Neobacillus sp. PS2-9: one gene and its partner. The protein of the gene in region 1 interacts with the protein of each later gene in a pairwise test. Links are inferred from orthologs where the notes say so. Each region holds a gene or a part of one and is shown on either strand. Other genes may lie near its edges.

The links.
Region 2: the proteins of odhB (region 1) and lpdA interact in binary tests that used the Escherichia coli proteins (3 or more experiments, as listed by UniProt). The link is inferred for Neobacillus sp. PS2-9 from one-to-one orthologs.

The regions. Positions count from the first base shown.
Region 1 is NZ_CP133269.1:3,852,959-3,861,414, reverse strand. The notes cover bases 3,739-6,699. They hold odhB (2-oxoglutarate dehydrogenase complex dihydrolipoyllysine-residue succinyltransferase), read left to right. Parts: upstream 3,739-4,571; coding sequence 4,572-5,828; downstream 5,829-6,699. Other genes in these bases: RCG25_RS19365 (aldo/keto reductase), read left to right, coding at 5,986-6,699; RCG25_RS19375 (2-oxoglutarate dehydrogenase E1 component), read left to right, coding at 3,739-4,485. In the rest of the region: RCG25_RS19385 (DeoR/GlpR family DNA-binding transcription regulator), read left to right, coding at 1-414; RCG25_RS19380 (LysR family transcriptional regulator), read right to left, coding at 536-1,420; more of RCG25_RS19375, read left to right, coding at 1,591-3,738; more of RCG25_RS19365, read left to right, coding at 6,700-6,906; RCG25_RS19360 (YknW family membrane protein), read left to right, coding at 7,259-7,930; RCG25_RS19355 (efflux RND transporter periplasmic adaptor subunit), read left to right, coding at 8,017-8,456. UniProt on the Escherichia coli protein: E2 component of the 2-oxoglutarate dehydrogenase (OGDH) complex which catalyzes the second step in the conversion of 2-oxoglutarate to succinyl-CoA and CO(2).
Region 2 is NZ_CP133269.1:3,713,461-3,721,913, reverse strand. What follows is about bases 3,370-6,327. They hold lpdA (dihydrolipoyl dehydrogenase), read left to right. Parts: upstream 3,370-4,119; coding sequence 4,120-5,535; downstream 5,536-6,327. Other genes in these bases: RCG25_RS18670 (DUF1885 family protein), read right to left, coding at 5,965-6,327; RCG25_RS18675 (hypothetical protein), read left to right, coding at 5,691-5,933; RCG25_RS18685 (dihydrolipoamide acetyltransferase family protein), read left to right, coding at 3,370-4,114. In the rest of the region: RCG25_RS18700 (YkyA family protein), read left to right, coding at 1-201; pdhA (pyruvate dehydrogenase (acetyl-transferring) E1 component subunit alpha), read left to right, coding at 627-1,742; RCG25_RS18690 (alpha-ketoacid dehydrogenase subunit beta), read left to right, coding at 1,746-2,723; more of RCG25_RS18685, read left to right, coding at 2,801-3,369; more of RCG25_RS18670, read right to left, coding at 6,328-6,399; RCG25_RS18665 (DUF3055 domain-containing protein), read left to right, coding at 6,562-6,861; RCG25_RS18660 (GapA-binding peptide SR1P), read left to right, coding at 7,026-7,148; RCG25_RS18655 (aminotransferase class I/II-fold pyridoxal phosphate-dependent enzyme), read right to left, coding at 7,404-8,453. UniProt on the Escherichia coli protein: Lipoamide dehydrogenase is a component of the glycine cleavage system as well as of the alpha-ketoacid dehydrogenase complexes.

The DNA of each region.
Region 1 (8,456 bases):
ACGGTACTTACAAACTCTATAAAAGTAGCCATCGAACTTAGTAAAAAAGAACAAATTAAAGTGATATCCACTGGAGGCACTTTATTATCACAATCCCTTTCCTTTGTTGGACCGCTTGCAGAACGTTCACTTGGCATGTATCACGTCCATAAGGCATTTCTATCCTGTAAAGGCGTTCATTTGGAAAAAGGACTAAGTGACTTTAATGAATCGCAGGCATTGTTAAAGAAGCAAATGATGGAAATAGCAGATGAAAAAATCCTAATGGTTGATTCCAGTAAGTTTGGAACACGGGCCTTCTCTCAAATTGGACCACTGTCCACTATCGATTGTATGATTGTCGATTCAAAAATTAACGAACAAGTAAAACAACAATTAGAAGAAAAAAATATTAGAGTGACGATTGTAGACTAGAATATTAAAACTAGCAGTCCATTAATTACGTAGAAGGAACCAATGTAACCGCAAATCAGCCTAGGCAGAGAAATGGGTCACGTAGAAGTAGTCTGCGTGACCCGATCAATTTCAGTTCCATTCAATTATCTTTCCAATCAAAATTCTTAATAAAATGAACGAACGCCTTCACCACATTCCATTCCAGCGATTCTTCATGGTAATACATCCACGTTCTTCGCAAAATTGGATTTCCTTCTTGATCTGTTAAGTGGATTTTGAATAAGTCTTCTTTTCCAGTAAGTACTCTACTGGACAAAATGCCGTAGCCTAAACCATTGATAACCATTTCCTTACATGGATCTACTTGGTCCACTTCTATACTGATAAAGGGGGCTTGCGCAAAATTTTCTGCCCACCAATGGTCAATGACTGATCTTAATAAGTAATCACCTTTATATTCGATTCTAGGAAGACGAGGGAGGTCCTCCATTTCAAACTCTTTTTTTGAAGCAATGCAGATGGTTTCCTCAAATAATTGATGTTTCGATAAACCACGCCAGCCATAATCTCCACGGACAAAGCTGATATGTACATCCTTATTATGTATAAGTTGTGTTACGTCTCTGCTCCATCCCGTTGTTACTTTAAATTCCACATGAGGATATTGCTTTTTAAATAGTTTCAAAACATATGGAAGTTCATAATTTGCGAAAAAATTAGATACCCCCAATTTCAACGTACCTACTACTTCATCACTTTCATTGTTACTCATATTTTGGACATTTTCTTTTATCTTTTCGTAATGAGCAAGAGCCTCTTCCGCACAATGGACAAGATATTCTCCTTGTGGGGTAAAATGTACTCCCCTGCTTTCACGGGTTACGATTTTAACACCTAATTCTTCCTGCATATGCTTTAAGCGAGTTGTTAATGCAGGCTGAGTAAGAAATAAAAGGCGGGCTGTTTTTGTAAGATTTTTTTGTTGATATAGTACCTTTAGTATTTCCCAGTCACGGTAATCCATTGTTCCACCTAACTATCTGATATAAAAATTTTTTATAGATTAATATAATAATTTAGCATTTTATTTATTTCAATTATTACATTATCCTTAACCATAAGCAATTAATTATAAGTTCACTAAATAATCCGAAACGAGACATATAAAGCAACACAACAATGGGGGAATTGTGAATGGAAGTACAAAAGAATCAACAAAATCCGTGGAGAAAATTCAATGGCCCAAACCTTGGCTATGTAATCGAACAATATGAACGATATACGAACGGAGAAGACTCCATTGATCCAAAATTAAAAGAACTATTTATTAAATGTGGTTCACCTTTGTCTTTTGAGTTACGAGACAACGAAGAGCCCCTTAATAAAGAATCTATCGAATCTAATCAATCCGTAAATATACAAAAAATACTAAAAGTGGTAAAACTCCTTGATGAAATACGTTTCAATGGTCATTTAGCTGCAAACCTGAATCCATTAGAGGTAAATCTACAAAATCAAGAGTTGTTTAAACCAGCAAAACATGGGGTAAGTGAAAATGATTTGAAAGCGATACCAGCTAAGCTAGTTTGGGAAGAGGCACCGGAAGGCATTCAAACCGCATGGGATGCTATGAACCATCTAAAAAGTGTTTATACTTCCACACTAGCTTATGAATTTAATCATGTTCAACTGATGGATGAACGAGTATGGCTCAATCAAATGGTAGAGACTGGTTCATTGCATCGCTCCTTATCTAAAGAAGAACAAACGAATTTGTTGCAGTCTTTAACAGAGGTTGAAGGATTCGAACAATTTTTGCATAAAACCTTCGTGGGTCAAAAGCGATTTTCCATTGAAGGTGTTGACATGCTTGTTCCAATGTTGAATGAAGCGGTACACGAAGGTGTCGGGAATGGGGCACGGAATGTCGTAATTGGAATGGCGCATCGCGGCCGTTTAAGTGTCCTTGCACATGTATTGAACAAACCATACAGCAAGATGTTCTCTGAATTTCAACATTCATCAGCCAAACAACAGGGACCGTCAGAAGATTTAGTTGACATTAGTGAGGGCTGGACTGGAGATGTGAAATACCATTTAGGACGCAATCGATTCATGGATGGCTCCGGTAAGATGCGCACACGAATTACCTTAGCCAATAATCCGAGTCATCTGGAATTTGTCGATCCAGTCGTCGAAGGGTTTGCAAGAGCCGCCCAAGAAGAACGAAAGAATGCTGGTTACCCTAAGCAGGATGTAAATAGGGCGTTTGCGATTTTAGTTCATGGCGATGCAGCCTTTCCAGGTCAGGGAATTGTAGCGGAGACCTTAAATTTAAGTGGGTTAAAAGGATATCGAACAGGCGGAACGATTCATATCATTGCCAACAATATGGTCGGCTTTACGACCGATAGCCACGATTCTCGTTCGACGAGATATTCAAGTGACTTGGCGAAAGGATTTGAGATTCCGATTATTCATGTTAATGCGGACGATCCTGAAGCCTGTCTAGCAGCAGTTCGACTTGCCTATCAATATCGGAATAGGTTCCAAAAAGACTTCTTGATTGATTTAGTTGGATACCGTCGATTTGGCCACAATGAAATGGACGATCCAGCGGTCACCCAGCCGCAGGTATACAGAAAAATTGTGAAGCATCCAACTGTAAGAGCCTTGTATTCTAATCAATTACAAAATAAAGGCATTATTAATCAAGAAGAAGTGGAGGAAATCAATCGCCGCGTTCAAGAAAAGTTGCAGGCTGAGTATGAAAACGTGGAAGAGAAGAAGCAGAGTGAACCCTTTGTAGAAATAGAGGTTCCGAGGGTAATTTCCAAAGGAATTCCACCGCTTGGAACAAGCGTGCCACTTGATACGCTTCGTAAATTAAACCAGGATTTACTCAAATGGCCGGATGGTTTTCATGTTTATCCAAAATTAAAGCGAATCCTTGAGCGCCGTGATAACGCACTAGAAGAGAACGGAAAGGTAGAATGGGCAGTAGCGGAAGTGCTGGCATTTGCTTCGATGTTAAAAGACGGTACGCCAATTCGTCTCACTGGTCAAGATTCTGAGCGCGGAACCTTTGCCCAACGTCACATAGTGCTCCACGATTCAGAAACAAATGAAACCTACTCACCACTGCATCATCTTCCCGATGCTCGAGCATCGTTTGCGGTTCATAATAGCCCGCTTTCGGAAGCGGCTGTTGTAGGTTTTGAATATGGATACAATGTATTTGCTCCTGAAACCCTTGTCATGTGGGAAGCACAATATGGAGACTTCGCCAACACAGCACAGCCTCTCTATGATCAATTTATTTCATCTGCAAGAGCAAAATGGGGGCAAAAATCAGGGATGATACTCCTGTTGCCTCACGGCTATGAAGGGCAAGGTCCGGAGCATTCCAGTGCCCGACCTGAACGTTTTTTACAGTTAGCAGCTGAAAATAACTGGACGGTTGCCAATCTGACAAGTGCGGCGCAATATTTTCATATTTTACGTCGTCAAGCATCCATCTTAGGAACAGAGTTTGTTCGTCCATTGGTGATTATGACGCCAAAGAGTCTTCTGCGTCATCCGTTAGTCGCTTCTTCTGGGACTGATCTAAGCGAAGGCCATTTTCAAACAGTAGTGGAACAGTCGAAGCTTGGAAAAGAGATTGATAAGGTAAAGCGTTTAGTGTTAACAACCGGTAAGATGGCGATTGATTTAGCTGTGGAAATCGACTCAAGGAAACAAAATCAAAGCTTAGAAGAGATACACATCGTTCGAATCGAACAATTGTATCCATTTCCAATAGAAAAAGTAGAAGCGATCATTAAGCGTTACCCGAACCTGAAGGAAATCATGTGGGTACAGGAAGAACCGAAAAATATGGGCGTGTGGCATTATATTGCCCCAACTCTTTTTGAACTTGCATCTTCTGACAGCCTGACAGTTGGTTACATCGGTCGTCAAAAACGTTCAAGTACAGCAGGCGGCGATTCAACCGTTCATAAGCAGGAACAAGAACGTATTATTCAACAGGCTTTGAATTTCAGAAGTCTAGTAGATAGTAAAGAAACAAACATACGATTTAATTTTTAATGATCCATCATCAACCCGCAAAATACTAGAGTTGAATAGACTAACATAATCGAAGATTTAACATCATTTCTAGGAGGATACGACACATGATTGAAATCAAAGTACCAGAACTGGCAGAATCCATTACAGAAGGAACAATTGCACAATGGCTCATTAATATTGGTGATAAAGTAACTAAAGGTGATAGTGTTGTTGAGCTAGAAACTGACAAAGTTAATATTGAAATAAATGCCGAATACTCAGGTGTAGTCACAAAGGTTCTAAAAGAACCTGGCGATATTGTTGAGGTAGGGGATGTAATTGCTATTATCGAAGAGAATACTAGTGCAGGAGCAACTCCATCTGCTCCAACCTCTACACCGGAAAAAACGGCAGAAGTAGAAACCTTTAATCAACAGGGTGTACAACCTGAGCCTGAACTTCCGAAAGCCGCAAGTCCAATTGCTTCACCAGCGGCAAGAAAATTGGCAAGAGAAATGGGGATCGATTTATCCCAAGTATGCAGCCGTGATCCACTTGGCAGAATTAGACCTGAAGATGTAAAAGCACATACCTCGGCACCTCCTGTTGTAAAAGAAGAAACAAAAGTGGAAAAATCAAGCCCAAAGCCGGCAGTACAACAAATAGATGAAGAGTTTGACAAACCAGTGGAACGAGTGAAAATGTCCCGCCGTCGCCAAACTATCGCTAAACGCTTAGTAGAAGTTCAACACACAGCGGCGATGTTGACCACATTTAACGAAGTCGATATGTCGGCTATTATGGACCTACGCAATCAACGAAAAGATGCTTTTTATGAAAAACATGGTGTTCGTCTTGGGTTCATGTCGTTCTTTACTAAAGCAGTTGTTTCAGCTTTAAAGCAATTTCCTTTGTTAAATGCGGAAATTCAAGGCGATGAATTGATTATTAAGAAATTTTATGACATCGGAATTGCTGTTGCAGCACCTGAAGGGTTGGTCGTACCTGTTGTACGCGGTGCAAACCAGAAGAATTTTGCGGAAATCGAACAAGATATCAGTAATCTTGGTAAAAAAGCTCGTGATAATGCCCTTACTCTTAATGATTTGCAAGGCGGAACATTTACAATTACTAACGGCGGGGTTTTTGGATCGTTGATGTCAACCCCGATTTTGAATAGTCCTCAAGTAGGGATTCTTGGTATGCATAAAATCCAAACAAGACCAATTGCGATTGATCGTGAACGAATGGAAAACCGTCCAATGATGTATATTGCACTTTCATATGATCATCGTATTGTGGACGGAAAAGAGGCAGTTAGCTTCCTGGCGACTGTAAAAGAATTGTTAGAAGATCCACACTCATTATTATTAGAAGGATAAGAGGTTCATAGAATTTCAATAAACTTCACTAATCAAACAGACCCTTTAGGTCTGTTTGATTTTTTCGCTTCCTTTTTTGTTTATTGATCCTCGCTTTTGGGATTATGGAGAAAGTTAGAGTATAATGTGAATGATTAGGAAAAAGGAGGGCTTTTACATGAAATACATAAACATTGCCAATACAGATTTAAAAGCATCCAATATCATAATGGGAAATATGCGCTTGCCTCAACTTTCCTTGGTTGAAGCAGAAGAGCTGATACGTACGGCCATGGACGAAGGGATTAATTTCTTTGACCATGCAGATATTTATGGCAAAGGAAAAAGCGAAGAGATCTTTTCAGAAGCTATTCAGATGAATGCAAGCATCCGTGAAAAAATGATTATCCAAAGTAAATGCGGGATTCGTTCCGGTTTTTTTGATTTCTCAAAAGAGTATATTATTTCATCCGTTGACGGGATTTTAAAAAGGTTAAACACCGAATACCTCGATATTTTACTACTTCATCGTCCAGATCCATTAATGGATCCTGCTGAGGTTGCGGAGGCCTTTGAAGAACTTTATACGAATGGAAAAGTAAAGTACTTTGGTGTATCGAACCATAATCCAGCCCAAATAGAACTGTTGCAGAAGTATATCCCTTATAAATTGGTGGTAAACCAGCTGCAGTTTAGTATTGCGCACACACCAATGATTGATTCTGGAATTGCGTTAAACATGAATATCGACCAGTCCATCAATCGCGATAGCAGTGTGTTAGAATATTGCCGACTACACGACATCACCATGCAAGCATGGTCCCCATACCAACACGGCTTCTTCGAAGGATCATTTTTAGGTGATGTTGAAAAATATCCTGAGTTAAATCAGGTAATTGATACGATTGCTGAAAAATACGGATTGACCAATACAGCTATCGCAACAGCATGGATTACACGTCATCCAGCTAATATCCAAGTCGTGCTTGGAACAACCAAAGTAGAACGGATGAAGGACGCATGTAAAGGCTCCGATATCCGCTTAACACGAGAAGAATGGTATTCCATCTACAAGGCAGCAGGGAATATCGTACCTTAATAAAAAAACATACCTTATTAAAAGGCTGTGTTAAAGAACAGTGTTGATTTTTTACACCATGTTGATTGGAGCGGAAGGCACGAAGACTCCTGTGGGAGTATGGTTCAGGGGAGACCCGCAGGCGCATGCGCCGAGGAGGCTCGCCGAAACACCCACGGAAAGCGAAGTGCCTGGAGCGGAAATCAACAGGCAAGTTTAACAGAGCCTAATAAAAAAATAAAACGTAGGGCGAAGAAATCTTCGTCCTATTTTTTGTGCCATCAATTTGTTGAAAAAAAAGTGAAACTTTTTAACTAGGGTGTCGTATACCTACTAGGAATATTTTACATAAGTGGAAATAGGGGGTTAGAAAATGGAATTACAAAATGAGGTTAAGGTACAGAAAGAGAAACCGAGTTTATTTGGAATGTTTACGAATCCGGTGCAACAGTTTGAGAGGATTAGAGAAAATCCAAAAATATGGGTACCATTAGTGATTGTTAGTATTCTATACGCAATAGGAACCGTCTTTATGGCTTTTAGCATTGATGCTTCAACGTTAATTGATCAGGGGCTCCCAGAAGATCAGGTAGAAATAGTATTAACCATTACTAAAATTACAGTAGCAATAACAGGTATCATTTCGCCTATTTTGGGTGTGTTGATTAGCAGTGCCATCCAATTGGCGATAGCTAAGATTGCGAGTTCATCAGTAACCTTTAAACAGTTATTTTCCATGAATACTTTTATTATGGTCATCGGAGCTGTTGGTCTTATTTTAAATATGGGAATTAGGTATGCGATAGGTGGGGACGTTGAAATATATGTTACTAGTTTAGCAGGATTATTAAATCAAGATAAGGCCGGGTTCCTAGGCTCAATCGAAGTATTCGGTATTTGGACATTAATTTTAACAGCTTTGGGACTTCACAAAACAGGTCAATTCTCAAAGGGGCTTGCTTGGACCATTGCAATTATTTTCTTCTTAATCGGGATTGGTTTTGGTTTAATCGGAACCTTGTTACAAGACGTGCCAAAACTTTAAACTACAAAACTTGAAAAATTGAAGGGAGAACAGGAGAAGGGAAGTTCCCCTCTTGAAGAGCGGGACTCTTCTTTTGTCCGCATAAAATGAAAAAGAAAATATGGATTACCATAGGTGTTGTCAGCTTAATCATTATAATGATTGGAGTAAGCGTCTACCGTCAGGTTTTTGCAAAAGGATCTTCTGTAAAAATCGTACAAATAACACAGGAGGAAATTTCCTCTTTATTAATGATTCCCGGCACAGTTAAATTGCACGAGGAACAAGTGGTTTATACTTCACCAGAAAAAGGCGAATTGAAGGATTTACTTGTTAAAGAAGGGCAGACGGTTAAAAAAGGTACAGTGTTGGCCACACTTCAAAATCCTCAACTCGACCTGGAAAGGGAGCAAAATAAATTAGCCATTGAATCAGCTAATCTGAAAATTACCCAACTAGATAAAAAAATAAAACAGCTTAAGGAAAAAGAAACAACATTAGCTGAACAGGTTGGAAAAGAGGAAGCTAAAAAACAGCTTGCCCCTGA
Region 2 (8,453 bases), 140 kb from region 1 along the record:
TTAAAAAATGATAAAGAACTATATGAGATGTTTAAGAATAAAGACCTTCCCTTAGAAGATTTAGAAGCAAAGGTTGTTCAGCTTAATGATAATTACAAAAAAGTCTTTGAAGCAAATGAAAACTTTAACAATTTAACAGAACAATACAATGATAAGAAGCTGGCTTTTTATAAAAAAGCGGGTCTAAATCCGGATAAATAGGTATACATCAAAGAAATCGGCTCTTAAAAGCCGATTTTTTCTATATTATAACAAATGTGATTCTGTGTTAATTGTATATAACAGAAGTTATTGTTTATTGGTACAGATAATAAATTAACCTGAAAAATTAATAATACATAGTTGGTGGAAAATTATAAAACATAGTATTTGACGAAGGAAAATGAATGAGGTAAACTCATATATGAGTTAAATAATTGTATCAATTGAGTTACAAAAAATAATGATACAGAATAAAATGTTGGCAGAAGGAAGATTTTTCGTTTTTTCTTCTCTTTTCTGTGAAAAACTATCAATTAGTAATTTCAAGAACTAGACCAACATGACCCGTGCGTTTTTGGGGTAATCTAACTTAGTGGATTTATTTAAAAATTTTTTCTTTGAATAGAAAGGAAGAGGTGACCCAAATGGCTTCTAAAACTCAGAATGCCCAGCTTAATGCTAAAAAAGCACTCGAAGCTGTAGAGGATCAATTTCAAACACTTCAAATTCTTAATGAAGAAGGTGAAGTTGTAAACGAAGCAGCAATGCCTGAGCTATCAGATGAGCAGCTTCAGGAATTAATGCGTCGTATGGTATATACACGAATTCTTGACCAAAGATCCATTTCTTTAAATCGTCAAGGAAGACTAGGTTTCTATGCGCCAACTGCTGGCCAGGAAGCATCTCAACTAGCATCACAGTTTGCATTAGAAAAAGAAGACTTCATCTTACCAGGTTATCGTGATGTTCCTCAAATGATTTGGCATGGTCTTCCATTATACCAAGCATTCTTATTCTCTCGTGGACACTTCCAAGGAAATAAAATTCCAGAAGGTGTTAACGTTATTTCTCCACAAATCATTATTGGTGCTCAAATCATCCAAGCTGCAGGTGTTGCCCTTGGTATGAAAAAGAATGGTGCAAAATCTGTAGCGATTACTTATACAGGTGATGGCGGAGCTTCTCAAGGTGACTTCTATGAAGGTCTAAACTTTGCGGGTGCGTTCAAGGCTCCAGCTATTTTCGTTGTTCAAAATAACCGTTTTGCTATTTCTACTCCAGTTGAAAAACAATCAGCAGCTAAAACTGTTGCTCAAAAAGCTGTTGCTGCAGGTATTCCTGGAATTCAAGTTGATGGTATGGACCCACTAGCTGTTTACGCTGCTACTCGTGATGCTCGTGAACGTGCGATTAATGGTGAAGGACCTACTTTAATTGAGACTTTAACATATCGTTATGGCCCGCACACAATGGCAGGTGATGACCCAACTCGTTACCGTACGTCTGACCTAGATAATGAGTGGGAAAAGAAGGATCCTTTAGTACGTTTCCGTAAGTTCCTAGAAAAGAAAGGAATTTGGAACGAAGAAAAAGAGAACGAAGTAATCGAAAAAGCAAAAGAAGATATTAAAGAGGCGATTAAACAAGCGGACGCGGCTCCTAAGCAAAAGGTAACCGACCTAATGTCCATTATGTACGAAGAAATGCCTCATAACCTTAAAGAACAATATGAAATTTATCAAGCAAAGGAGTCGAAGTAAGTCATGGCTCAAATGACAATGATTCAAGCAATCACTGATGCATTAAGAACTGAGTTGCGCAACGATCCTAAAACACTCGTTTTTGGGGAAGACGTTGGTGTTAATGGCGGAGTATTCCGTGCAACTGAAGGACTTCATAAAGAGTTTGGGGAAGATCGTGTGTTTGATACACCACTTGCTGAATCTGGTATTGGTGGGTTATCAATTGGTCTTGCTTTAACAGGTTTCCGTCCAATCCCTGAAATTCAATTCTTCGGATTTGTTTTTGAAGTAATGGATTCTATTGCTGGACAAATGTCACGTATGCGTTACCGTTCTGGTGGCCGTTACAATATGCCGATAACTGTTCGTTCTCCGTTTGGTGGTGGGGTACATACACCTGAACTTCACTCAGACAGCTTAGAGGGGTTAATGGCCCAAACACCTGGTCTGAAGGTTGTTGTTCCTTCAACACCTTATGATGCAAAAGGATTATTATTGTCAGCGATTCGTGACAATGACCCAGTTGTATTCTTAGAGCATTTAAAATTATATCGTGCATTCCGTCAGGAAGTTCCTGAAGAAGAGTATACAATTCCACTTGGAAAAGCGGATGTAAAACGTGAAGGTACAGATTTATCTATCATTACTTACGGTGCTATGGTCCATGAGTCATTAAAAGCTGCAGATGAATTAGCTAAAGAAGGACACTCTGTAGAAGTTGTAGATTTACGTACAATTAGCCCGCTTGATATCGATACAATTATTGCTTCTGTTGAAAAAACAGGTCGTGCCATTGTTGTTCAAGAAGCACAAAAACAAGCAGGGGTCGCAGCTAACGTAGTTGCTGAGATTAACGATCGTGCCATCCTTAGCTTAGAAGCACCAGTATTACGTGTTACTGCTGCAGATACAATTTATCCTTTCTCACAAGCTGAATCTGTATGGCTTCCAAACTATAAAGACGTAATCGAAACAGCTAAAAAAGTTTTAACTTTCTAAAAGAGGTTCTACTGAAATCTATATATTATAGGAGATGAATCCCAGTGAGCGCAACCGCAACCACATTCCAATTTAAAATGCCTGACATCGGTGAAGGTATTCATGAAGGGGAAATCGTAAAATGGTTCATCAAACCAGGCGATAAAGTCCAAGAAGACGACGTACTTTGCGAAATACAAAATGATAAAGCAGTAGTTGAAATTCCTTCTCCAGTAGAGGGAACAGTTTTGGAAGTTTTAATTGGCGAAGGAACTGTAGCGACTGTTGGACAGGTACTCGTAACATTTGATGCTCCAGGATATGAAAATCTACAATTCAAAGGTGACCATGGTGATGAGGAGCCTAAACAAGAAGCGCCAGCAGCGCCAGCACCAGAAGCTAAGCAAGAAGCTACACCTGCACCAGCAGCAGCACCTGCGCCAGCAGTAGCAGCCCAACCTGCAGTGGAAGTAGATCCAAATCGTCGTATTATCGCTATGCCATCTGTTCGTAAATATGCACGTGAAAAAGGTGTTCAGATCGCCTTAGTTGCAGGAACAGGTAACAATGGACGTATTTTGAAGAATGATATTGATGCCTTCTTAAGTGGAGGAGCAGCAGCAGCGCCACAGGCGGCACCACAAGCAGCAGAAGCAGTGGAGGAAGCTCCTAAGGCAGCAGCAGCACCAACTCCAATTCCACAAGGGGAATATCCAGAAACACGTGAGAAGATGAGCGGTATCCGTAAGGCGATTGCAAAAGCAATGGTTAACTCTAAGCACACTGCTCCACACGTAACTCTTATGGATGAAATCGATGTTACGAAACTTGTTGCACACCGTAAGAAATTCAAGGAAGTAGCTGCGGCAAAAGGCATCAAGCTTACTTTCTTACCATATATCGTAAAAGCATTAACAAGTGCATTAAGAGAGTTCCCTGCTTTAAATACATCTCTTGATGATGCAACAAATGAAATTATCCACAAGCACTACTACAACATCGGAATTGCAGCAGATACTGAAAAAGGTCTATTAGTTCCAGTTGTAAAAGATGCTGATCGTAAGTCAGTCTTCACAATTTCAAATGAAATTAATGAATTGGCTGGAAAAGCTCGTGATGGAAAACTTGCTCCAAATGAAATGAAGGGTGCATCTTGCACAATTTCCAACATCGGTTCTGCTGGCGGTCAATGGTTTACACCAGTTATTAACCATCCAGAAGTAGCTATCCTTGGTGTAGGTCGTATTGCAGAAAAACCAATCGTTCGAAATGGCGAAATTGTTGCGGCTCCTGTGTTAGCATTATCGTTAAGCTTCGACCACCGAATGATTGATGGTGCAACAGCGCAAAACGCAATGAATCATATTAAACGTTTATTGAACGATCCAGAACTATTGTTAATGGAGGCGTAAGAAAAATGGTAGTTGGAGATTTCCCAATTGAAACAGATACTATAGTCATCGGTTCCGGTCCTGGAGGATATGTTGCCGCAATCCGCGCTGCTCAGCTTGGACAAAAAGTGACCATTGTTGAAAAGGAATATATTGGTGGTGTATGTCTAAATGTTGGATGTATCCCTTCAAAAGCCTTAATTTCTGCGGGTCACCGTTATGAAACAGCTGTACATTCTGAATCTTTCGGAATTACAGCTGAAAATGTTAAGGTTGATTTTTCAAAGGTACAAGAATTCAAAGCTGGTGTTGTTAAGAAATTAACTGGTGGCGTTGAAGGATTACTAAAAGGCAATAAAGTGAATGTTGTTCGTGGTGAAGCGTACTTTGTAGATGCCAATACACTTCGTGTAATGGATGAAACATCTGCACAAACATATACCTTTAAAAATGCTATCGTTGCAACTGGATCACGTCCAATTGAATTACCAGCATTTAAATATTCAAAGCGTGTTCTAAATTCTACAGGTGCTCTTAATCTAAATGAAATTCCTGAAAAGATCGTTGTTATTGGCGGCGGTGTTATTGGGATTGAACTTGGTGGCGCCTATGCAAACTTTGGCACGCAAGTAACTGTTTTAGAGGGTGCCGATGAAATTTTAGGCATGGGAGTATTTGATAAGCAAATGGCTGCTCTTGTTAAGAAAACGATGAAGAAAAAAGGTGCGGAATTCTATACAAAAGCATTTGCCAAGGGTGTCGAAGAAACTGAAAACGGCGTAGTGGTAACATTTGAAACAAAAGGCGAAGAAAAGAAAATCGAAGCTGATTATGTTTTTGTAATGGTTGGCCGTCGTCCAAACACTGATGAAATGGGCTTAGAGGAAGCTGGAGTGAAGTTAAGCGACCGTGGCTTAATTGAAATTGACAAGCAATGCCGTACAAGCTTAAGCAATATTTATGCAATTGGTGATGTTGTTGCTGGTCCTCAACTAGCACATAAGGCATCATATGAAGCGAAAATTGCTGCTGAAGCGATTGCTGGTCATCCGTCTGAAATTGATTATTTAGGAATTCCAGCAGTTGTTTTCTCAGATCCTGAGTTAGCACAGGTAGGATATACTGAAAGTCAAGCAAAAGAAGAAGGCATCGAAGTGGTTGCTGCTAAATTCCCATTTGCAGCAAACGGCCGTGCGCTTTCTCTAGACAGTGCTGACGGTTTCTTAAAGCTTATTACACGTAAAGAAGATGGTCTTGTAATTGGTGCTCAAATTGCCGGAGCAAGCGCTTCTGATATGATTGCTGAACTTGGTCTTGCCATTGAAGCAGGAATGACAGCGGAAGACTTAGCGATGACAATTCATGCTCACCCAACACTTGGTGAAATTACAATGGAAGCTGCTGAAGTTGCCCTAGGCAGCCCAATCCATATCATTAAATAATAAAAATAAAAGTCCTTTCCGAAAAACGGAAAGGACTTTATTTTTTTTCAGCGAATTTTAATATAGAGGAGGTGTTAAAAAAATAACTTATGACCCGATTTTATTCATATACTTAAAACACCAAATGGATAAAGAGAAGTTGAGTGGTGATAAAAATGAGAGTATATATTGTCATGCTTTTACAATTTATTATTTGGAGCGGATTTACGTTTATTGAATGGCTTTCAAAGCATGATCAACTCATCTATAAAGTCATTATGTTTTTTGTGTTTTTTTACTTAGCATTTTTAATCGGAAATTATGTCACAAAGTCAGTCCGTAAAACCCTCTTTATTACCGCGTTAAGCTTAGTTATCTATACTTCATTTCATTATACAATGGCTCAAATTATGCATTAAAAAAGCTCCTATAGGAGCCTTTCGTTGCTTTTTATTTTCTTGGGTAATAATACATGACTCTTTCATTAAAAAGATGAAGCTCGCCTTGCAGCTTTTTAGCAAGAAATTTACAGAATTCATTTGCTTTTCCTTTATCTCCATAAGTGGATTGTTCAGGAAGAGTGACTTGTATGTATGTTTGTTCACTTATAACACCGTCATCATTTTGAACCGATTCCGTATCAACACCAATTAGTATGGCATAGTAACGTTCTAGATTGGCTTGTAAGTAAAACCATTTCCCTTTACCGTCTTCCGTTTCTTTGATGTCATAAGGAAAGGCAGATTCTCCAAATTCCCAGCTTACCTGATTGCCTGTTTTGGATGTAATATCTTTATAGTAATAAAATAATTCCTTAACCTCATCAATGGTTATCGTTTGTTTTGCAGATGAAGGCACGAGCTTAATAAATGCATTAACAGCCATCATCATTCCCCCCTATAGTCCGTAGTATATGCCCTTCTATTCTAGCACTGAATAAAAAGTGATGACAACAATTAGAAGAATTAAATTGTCATCATTTCTTGTTATTTTATTAAAAATGAATTATAATAATATTCTAAATATTTAATTAAAAGGAGGAGTCTTATGGAACTATTTGATAAGCTCTATGATGAGCATGAAAATGCAAAAGTGAGGTTCATTGGTTTCACTACTGAAGATACTCGTTATGACTTTGGAATTATTTATACCAATATGTTTTTTGGAAAGCCTCTTGTGATTTGCATGCAAACCGGACGCTCCACACTCCTCGACCCCAAAGATATTGAAGATATTGATTACCTTCAAACTGTATTCCGTATTCCTGATAAAGAGCAGGCAGTTGATCTAGCTGAATTTTTTAGAGAAACACTACCGTCCATTCCTTTTGTTACCCAATATGAGTAGATAAAAGAAAAAATAGGCCTGAAAGGGTCTATTTTTTATGATATTTTTTAAATGTGACATACAAATTAGGCTTGAAATTATTAATGTGATATATTATTATCTAATTAAGGATATTAAAACGCTTTCATAGTAAGATATTCAATTATGAAAAGGGGATAGGACAAATGGGTACACTTGTATGCCAAACTTGTAACTCTACTATTGATCATTTTGAAGATGAAAAAGTAACGGTACTATACTCTAAATGCAATTGCTGTGATAACCACCATATCGAAGAAGAAGTATAAATATTGCTGCCAAATATAAACAGGCTGACTCGTTTACTTTGAGTCAGCCTTTATTTTTTTTGCTCTGTTAAACTTGCCTGTTGATTTCCGCTCCAGGCACTTCGCTTTCCGTGGGTGTTTCGGCGAGCCTCCTCGGCGCTAGCGCCTGCGGGTCTCCCCTGAACCATACTCCCACAGGAGTCTTCGTGCCTTCCGCTCCAATCAACAGGGTGTAAAAATCAACACTGTTCTTTAACACAGCCTATTTATTAAAATTTATTTAATTGCTTTATACTCTTTTATTACATGGATGGTTTTCATTTCATCATCCTCTGGCCCTTGTACAGGTAGGCCAGCTTCTAGATTTTCCTTAATGTAATGAAGATTTTCCTTAGTGATAATCTCACCTGGGATAAAAATAGGAATACCTGGAGGATACACCATAACAAATTCCGCGATAATTCTTCCTTCAGATTCCTCGAATGGAATCACTTCAGTCTCTGCATAAAAAGCATCTCTAGGGGTTAAAGCCAGCACAGGAATTTCAGGTAACAGAACCTCCACTGGTTCAATCTTTGTTGGACGGTGTTCACATTCCTCAGCAAGCTCTTTCAGGGCTTTTACTAAAAGATTTGTTTCTACTTCTGTGTCACCAAGTGTGATGATACAAAGGATGTTATACAGGTCAGAAAGCTCTACTTCAATGTTATGCTTTTCTCTCAACCATTTCTCAACATCATAACCGGTTAACCCTAAATCTTTCACTGAGATGATTAGTTTGGTCGGATCGTAATCAAATGTGGCATTAGAGCCTAAAATTTCTTCACCGATGCAACGAATATGTTCAATTTCATTAATTTTTTTACGAGTGGATTGCGCTAATTTGATTGTACGATCAATTAACTCCTTCCCGTTTGTTGCTAATTGCTTTCGGGCAGTATCAAGTGATGCTAATAATAAATAAGATGTTGAAGTCGTTGTAAGCATGCTTAAAATCGATTGTACATGCTTGGCAGAGACTAAGCCCTCACGTACATTTAAAATGGAACTCTGAGTCATAGAGCCACCTAGTTTGTGGACGCTAGTTGCAGCTATATCAGCACCAGCCTGCATGGCTGAAAGAGGAAGTTCGTCATGAAAATGAATGTGAACACCATGTGCTTCATCTACTAAAACAGGAATATTGTAGGAATGGGTAATTTCAACGATTTTCTTTAGGTCTCCAGAAATTCCGAAGTAGGTGGGATTGATGACTAATACCCCTTTTGCATCTGGGTGTTGCTGTAATGCCCGTTCCACTGATTCAGGAGTAATTCCGTGAGAAAT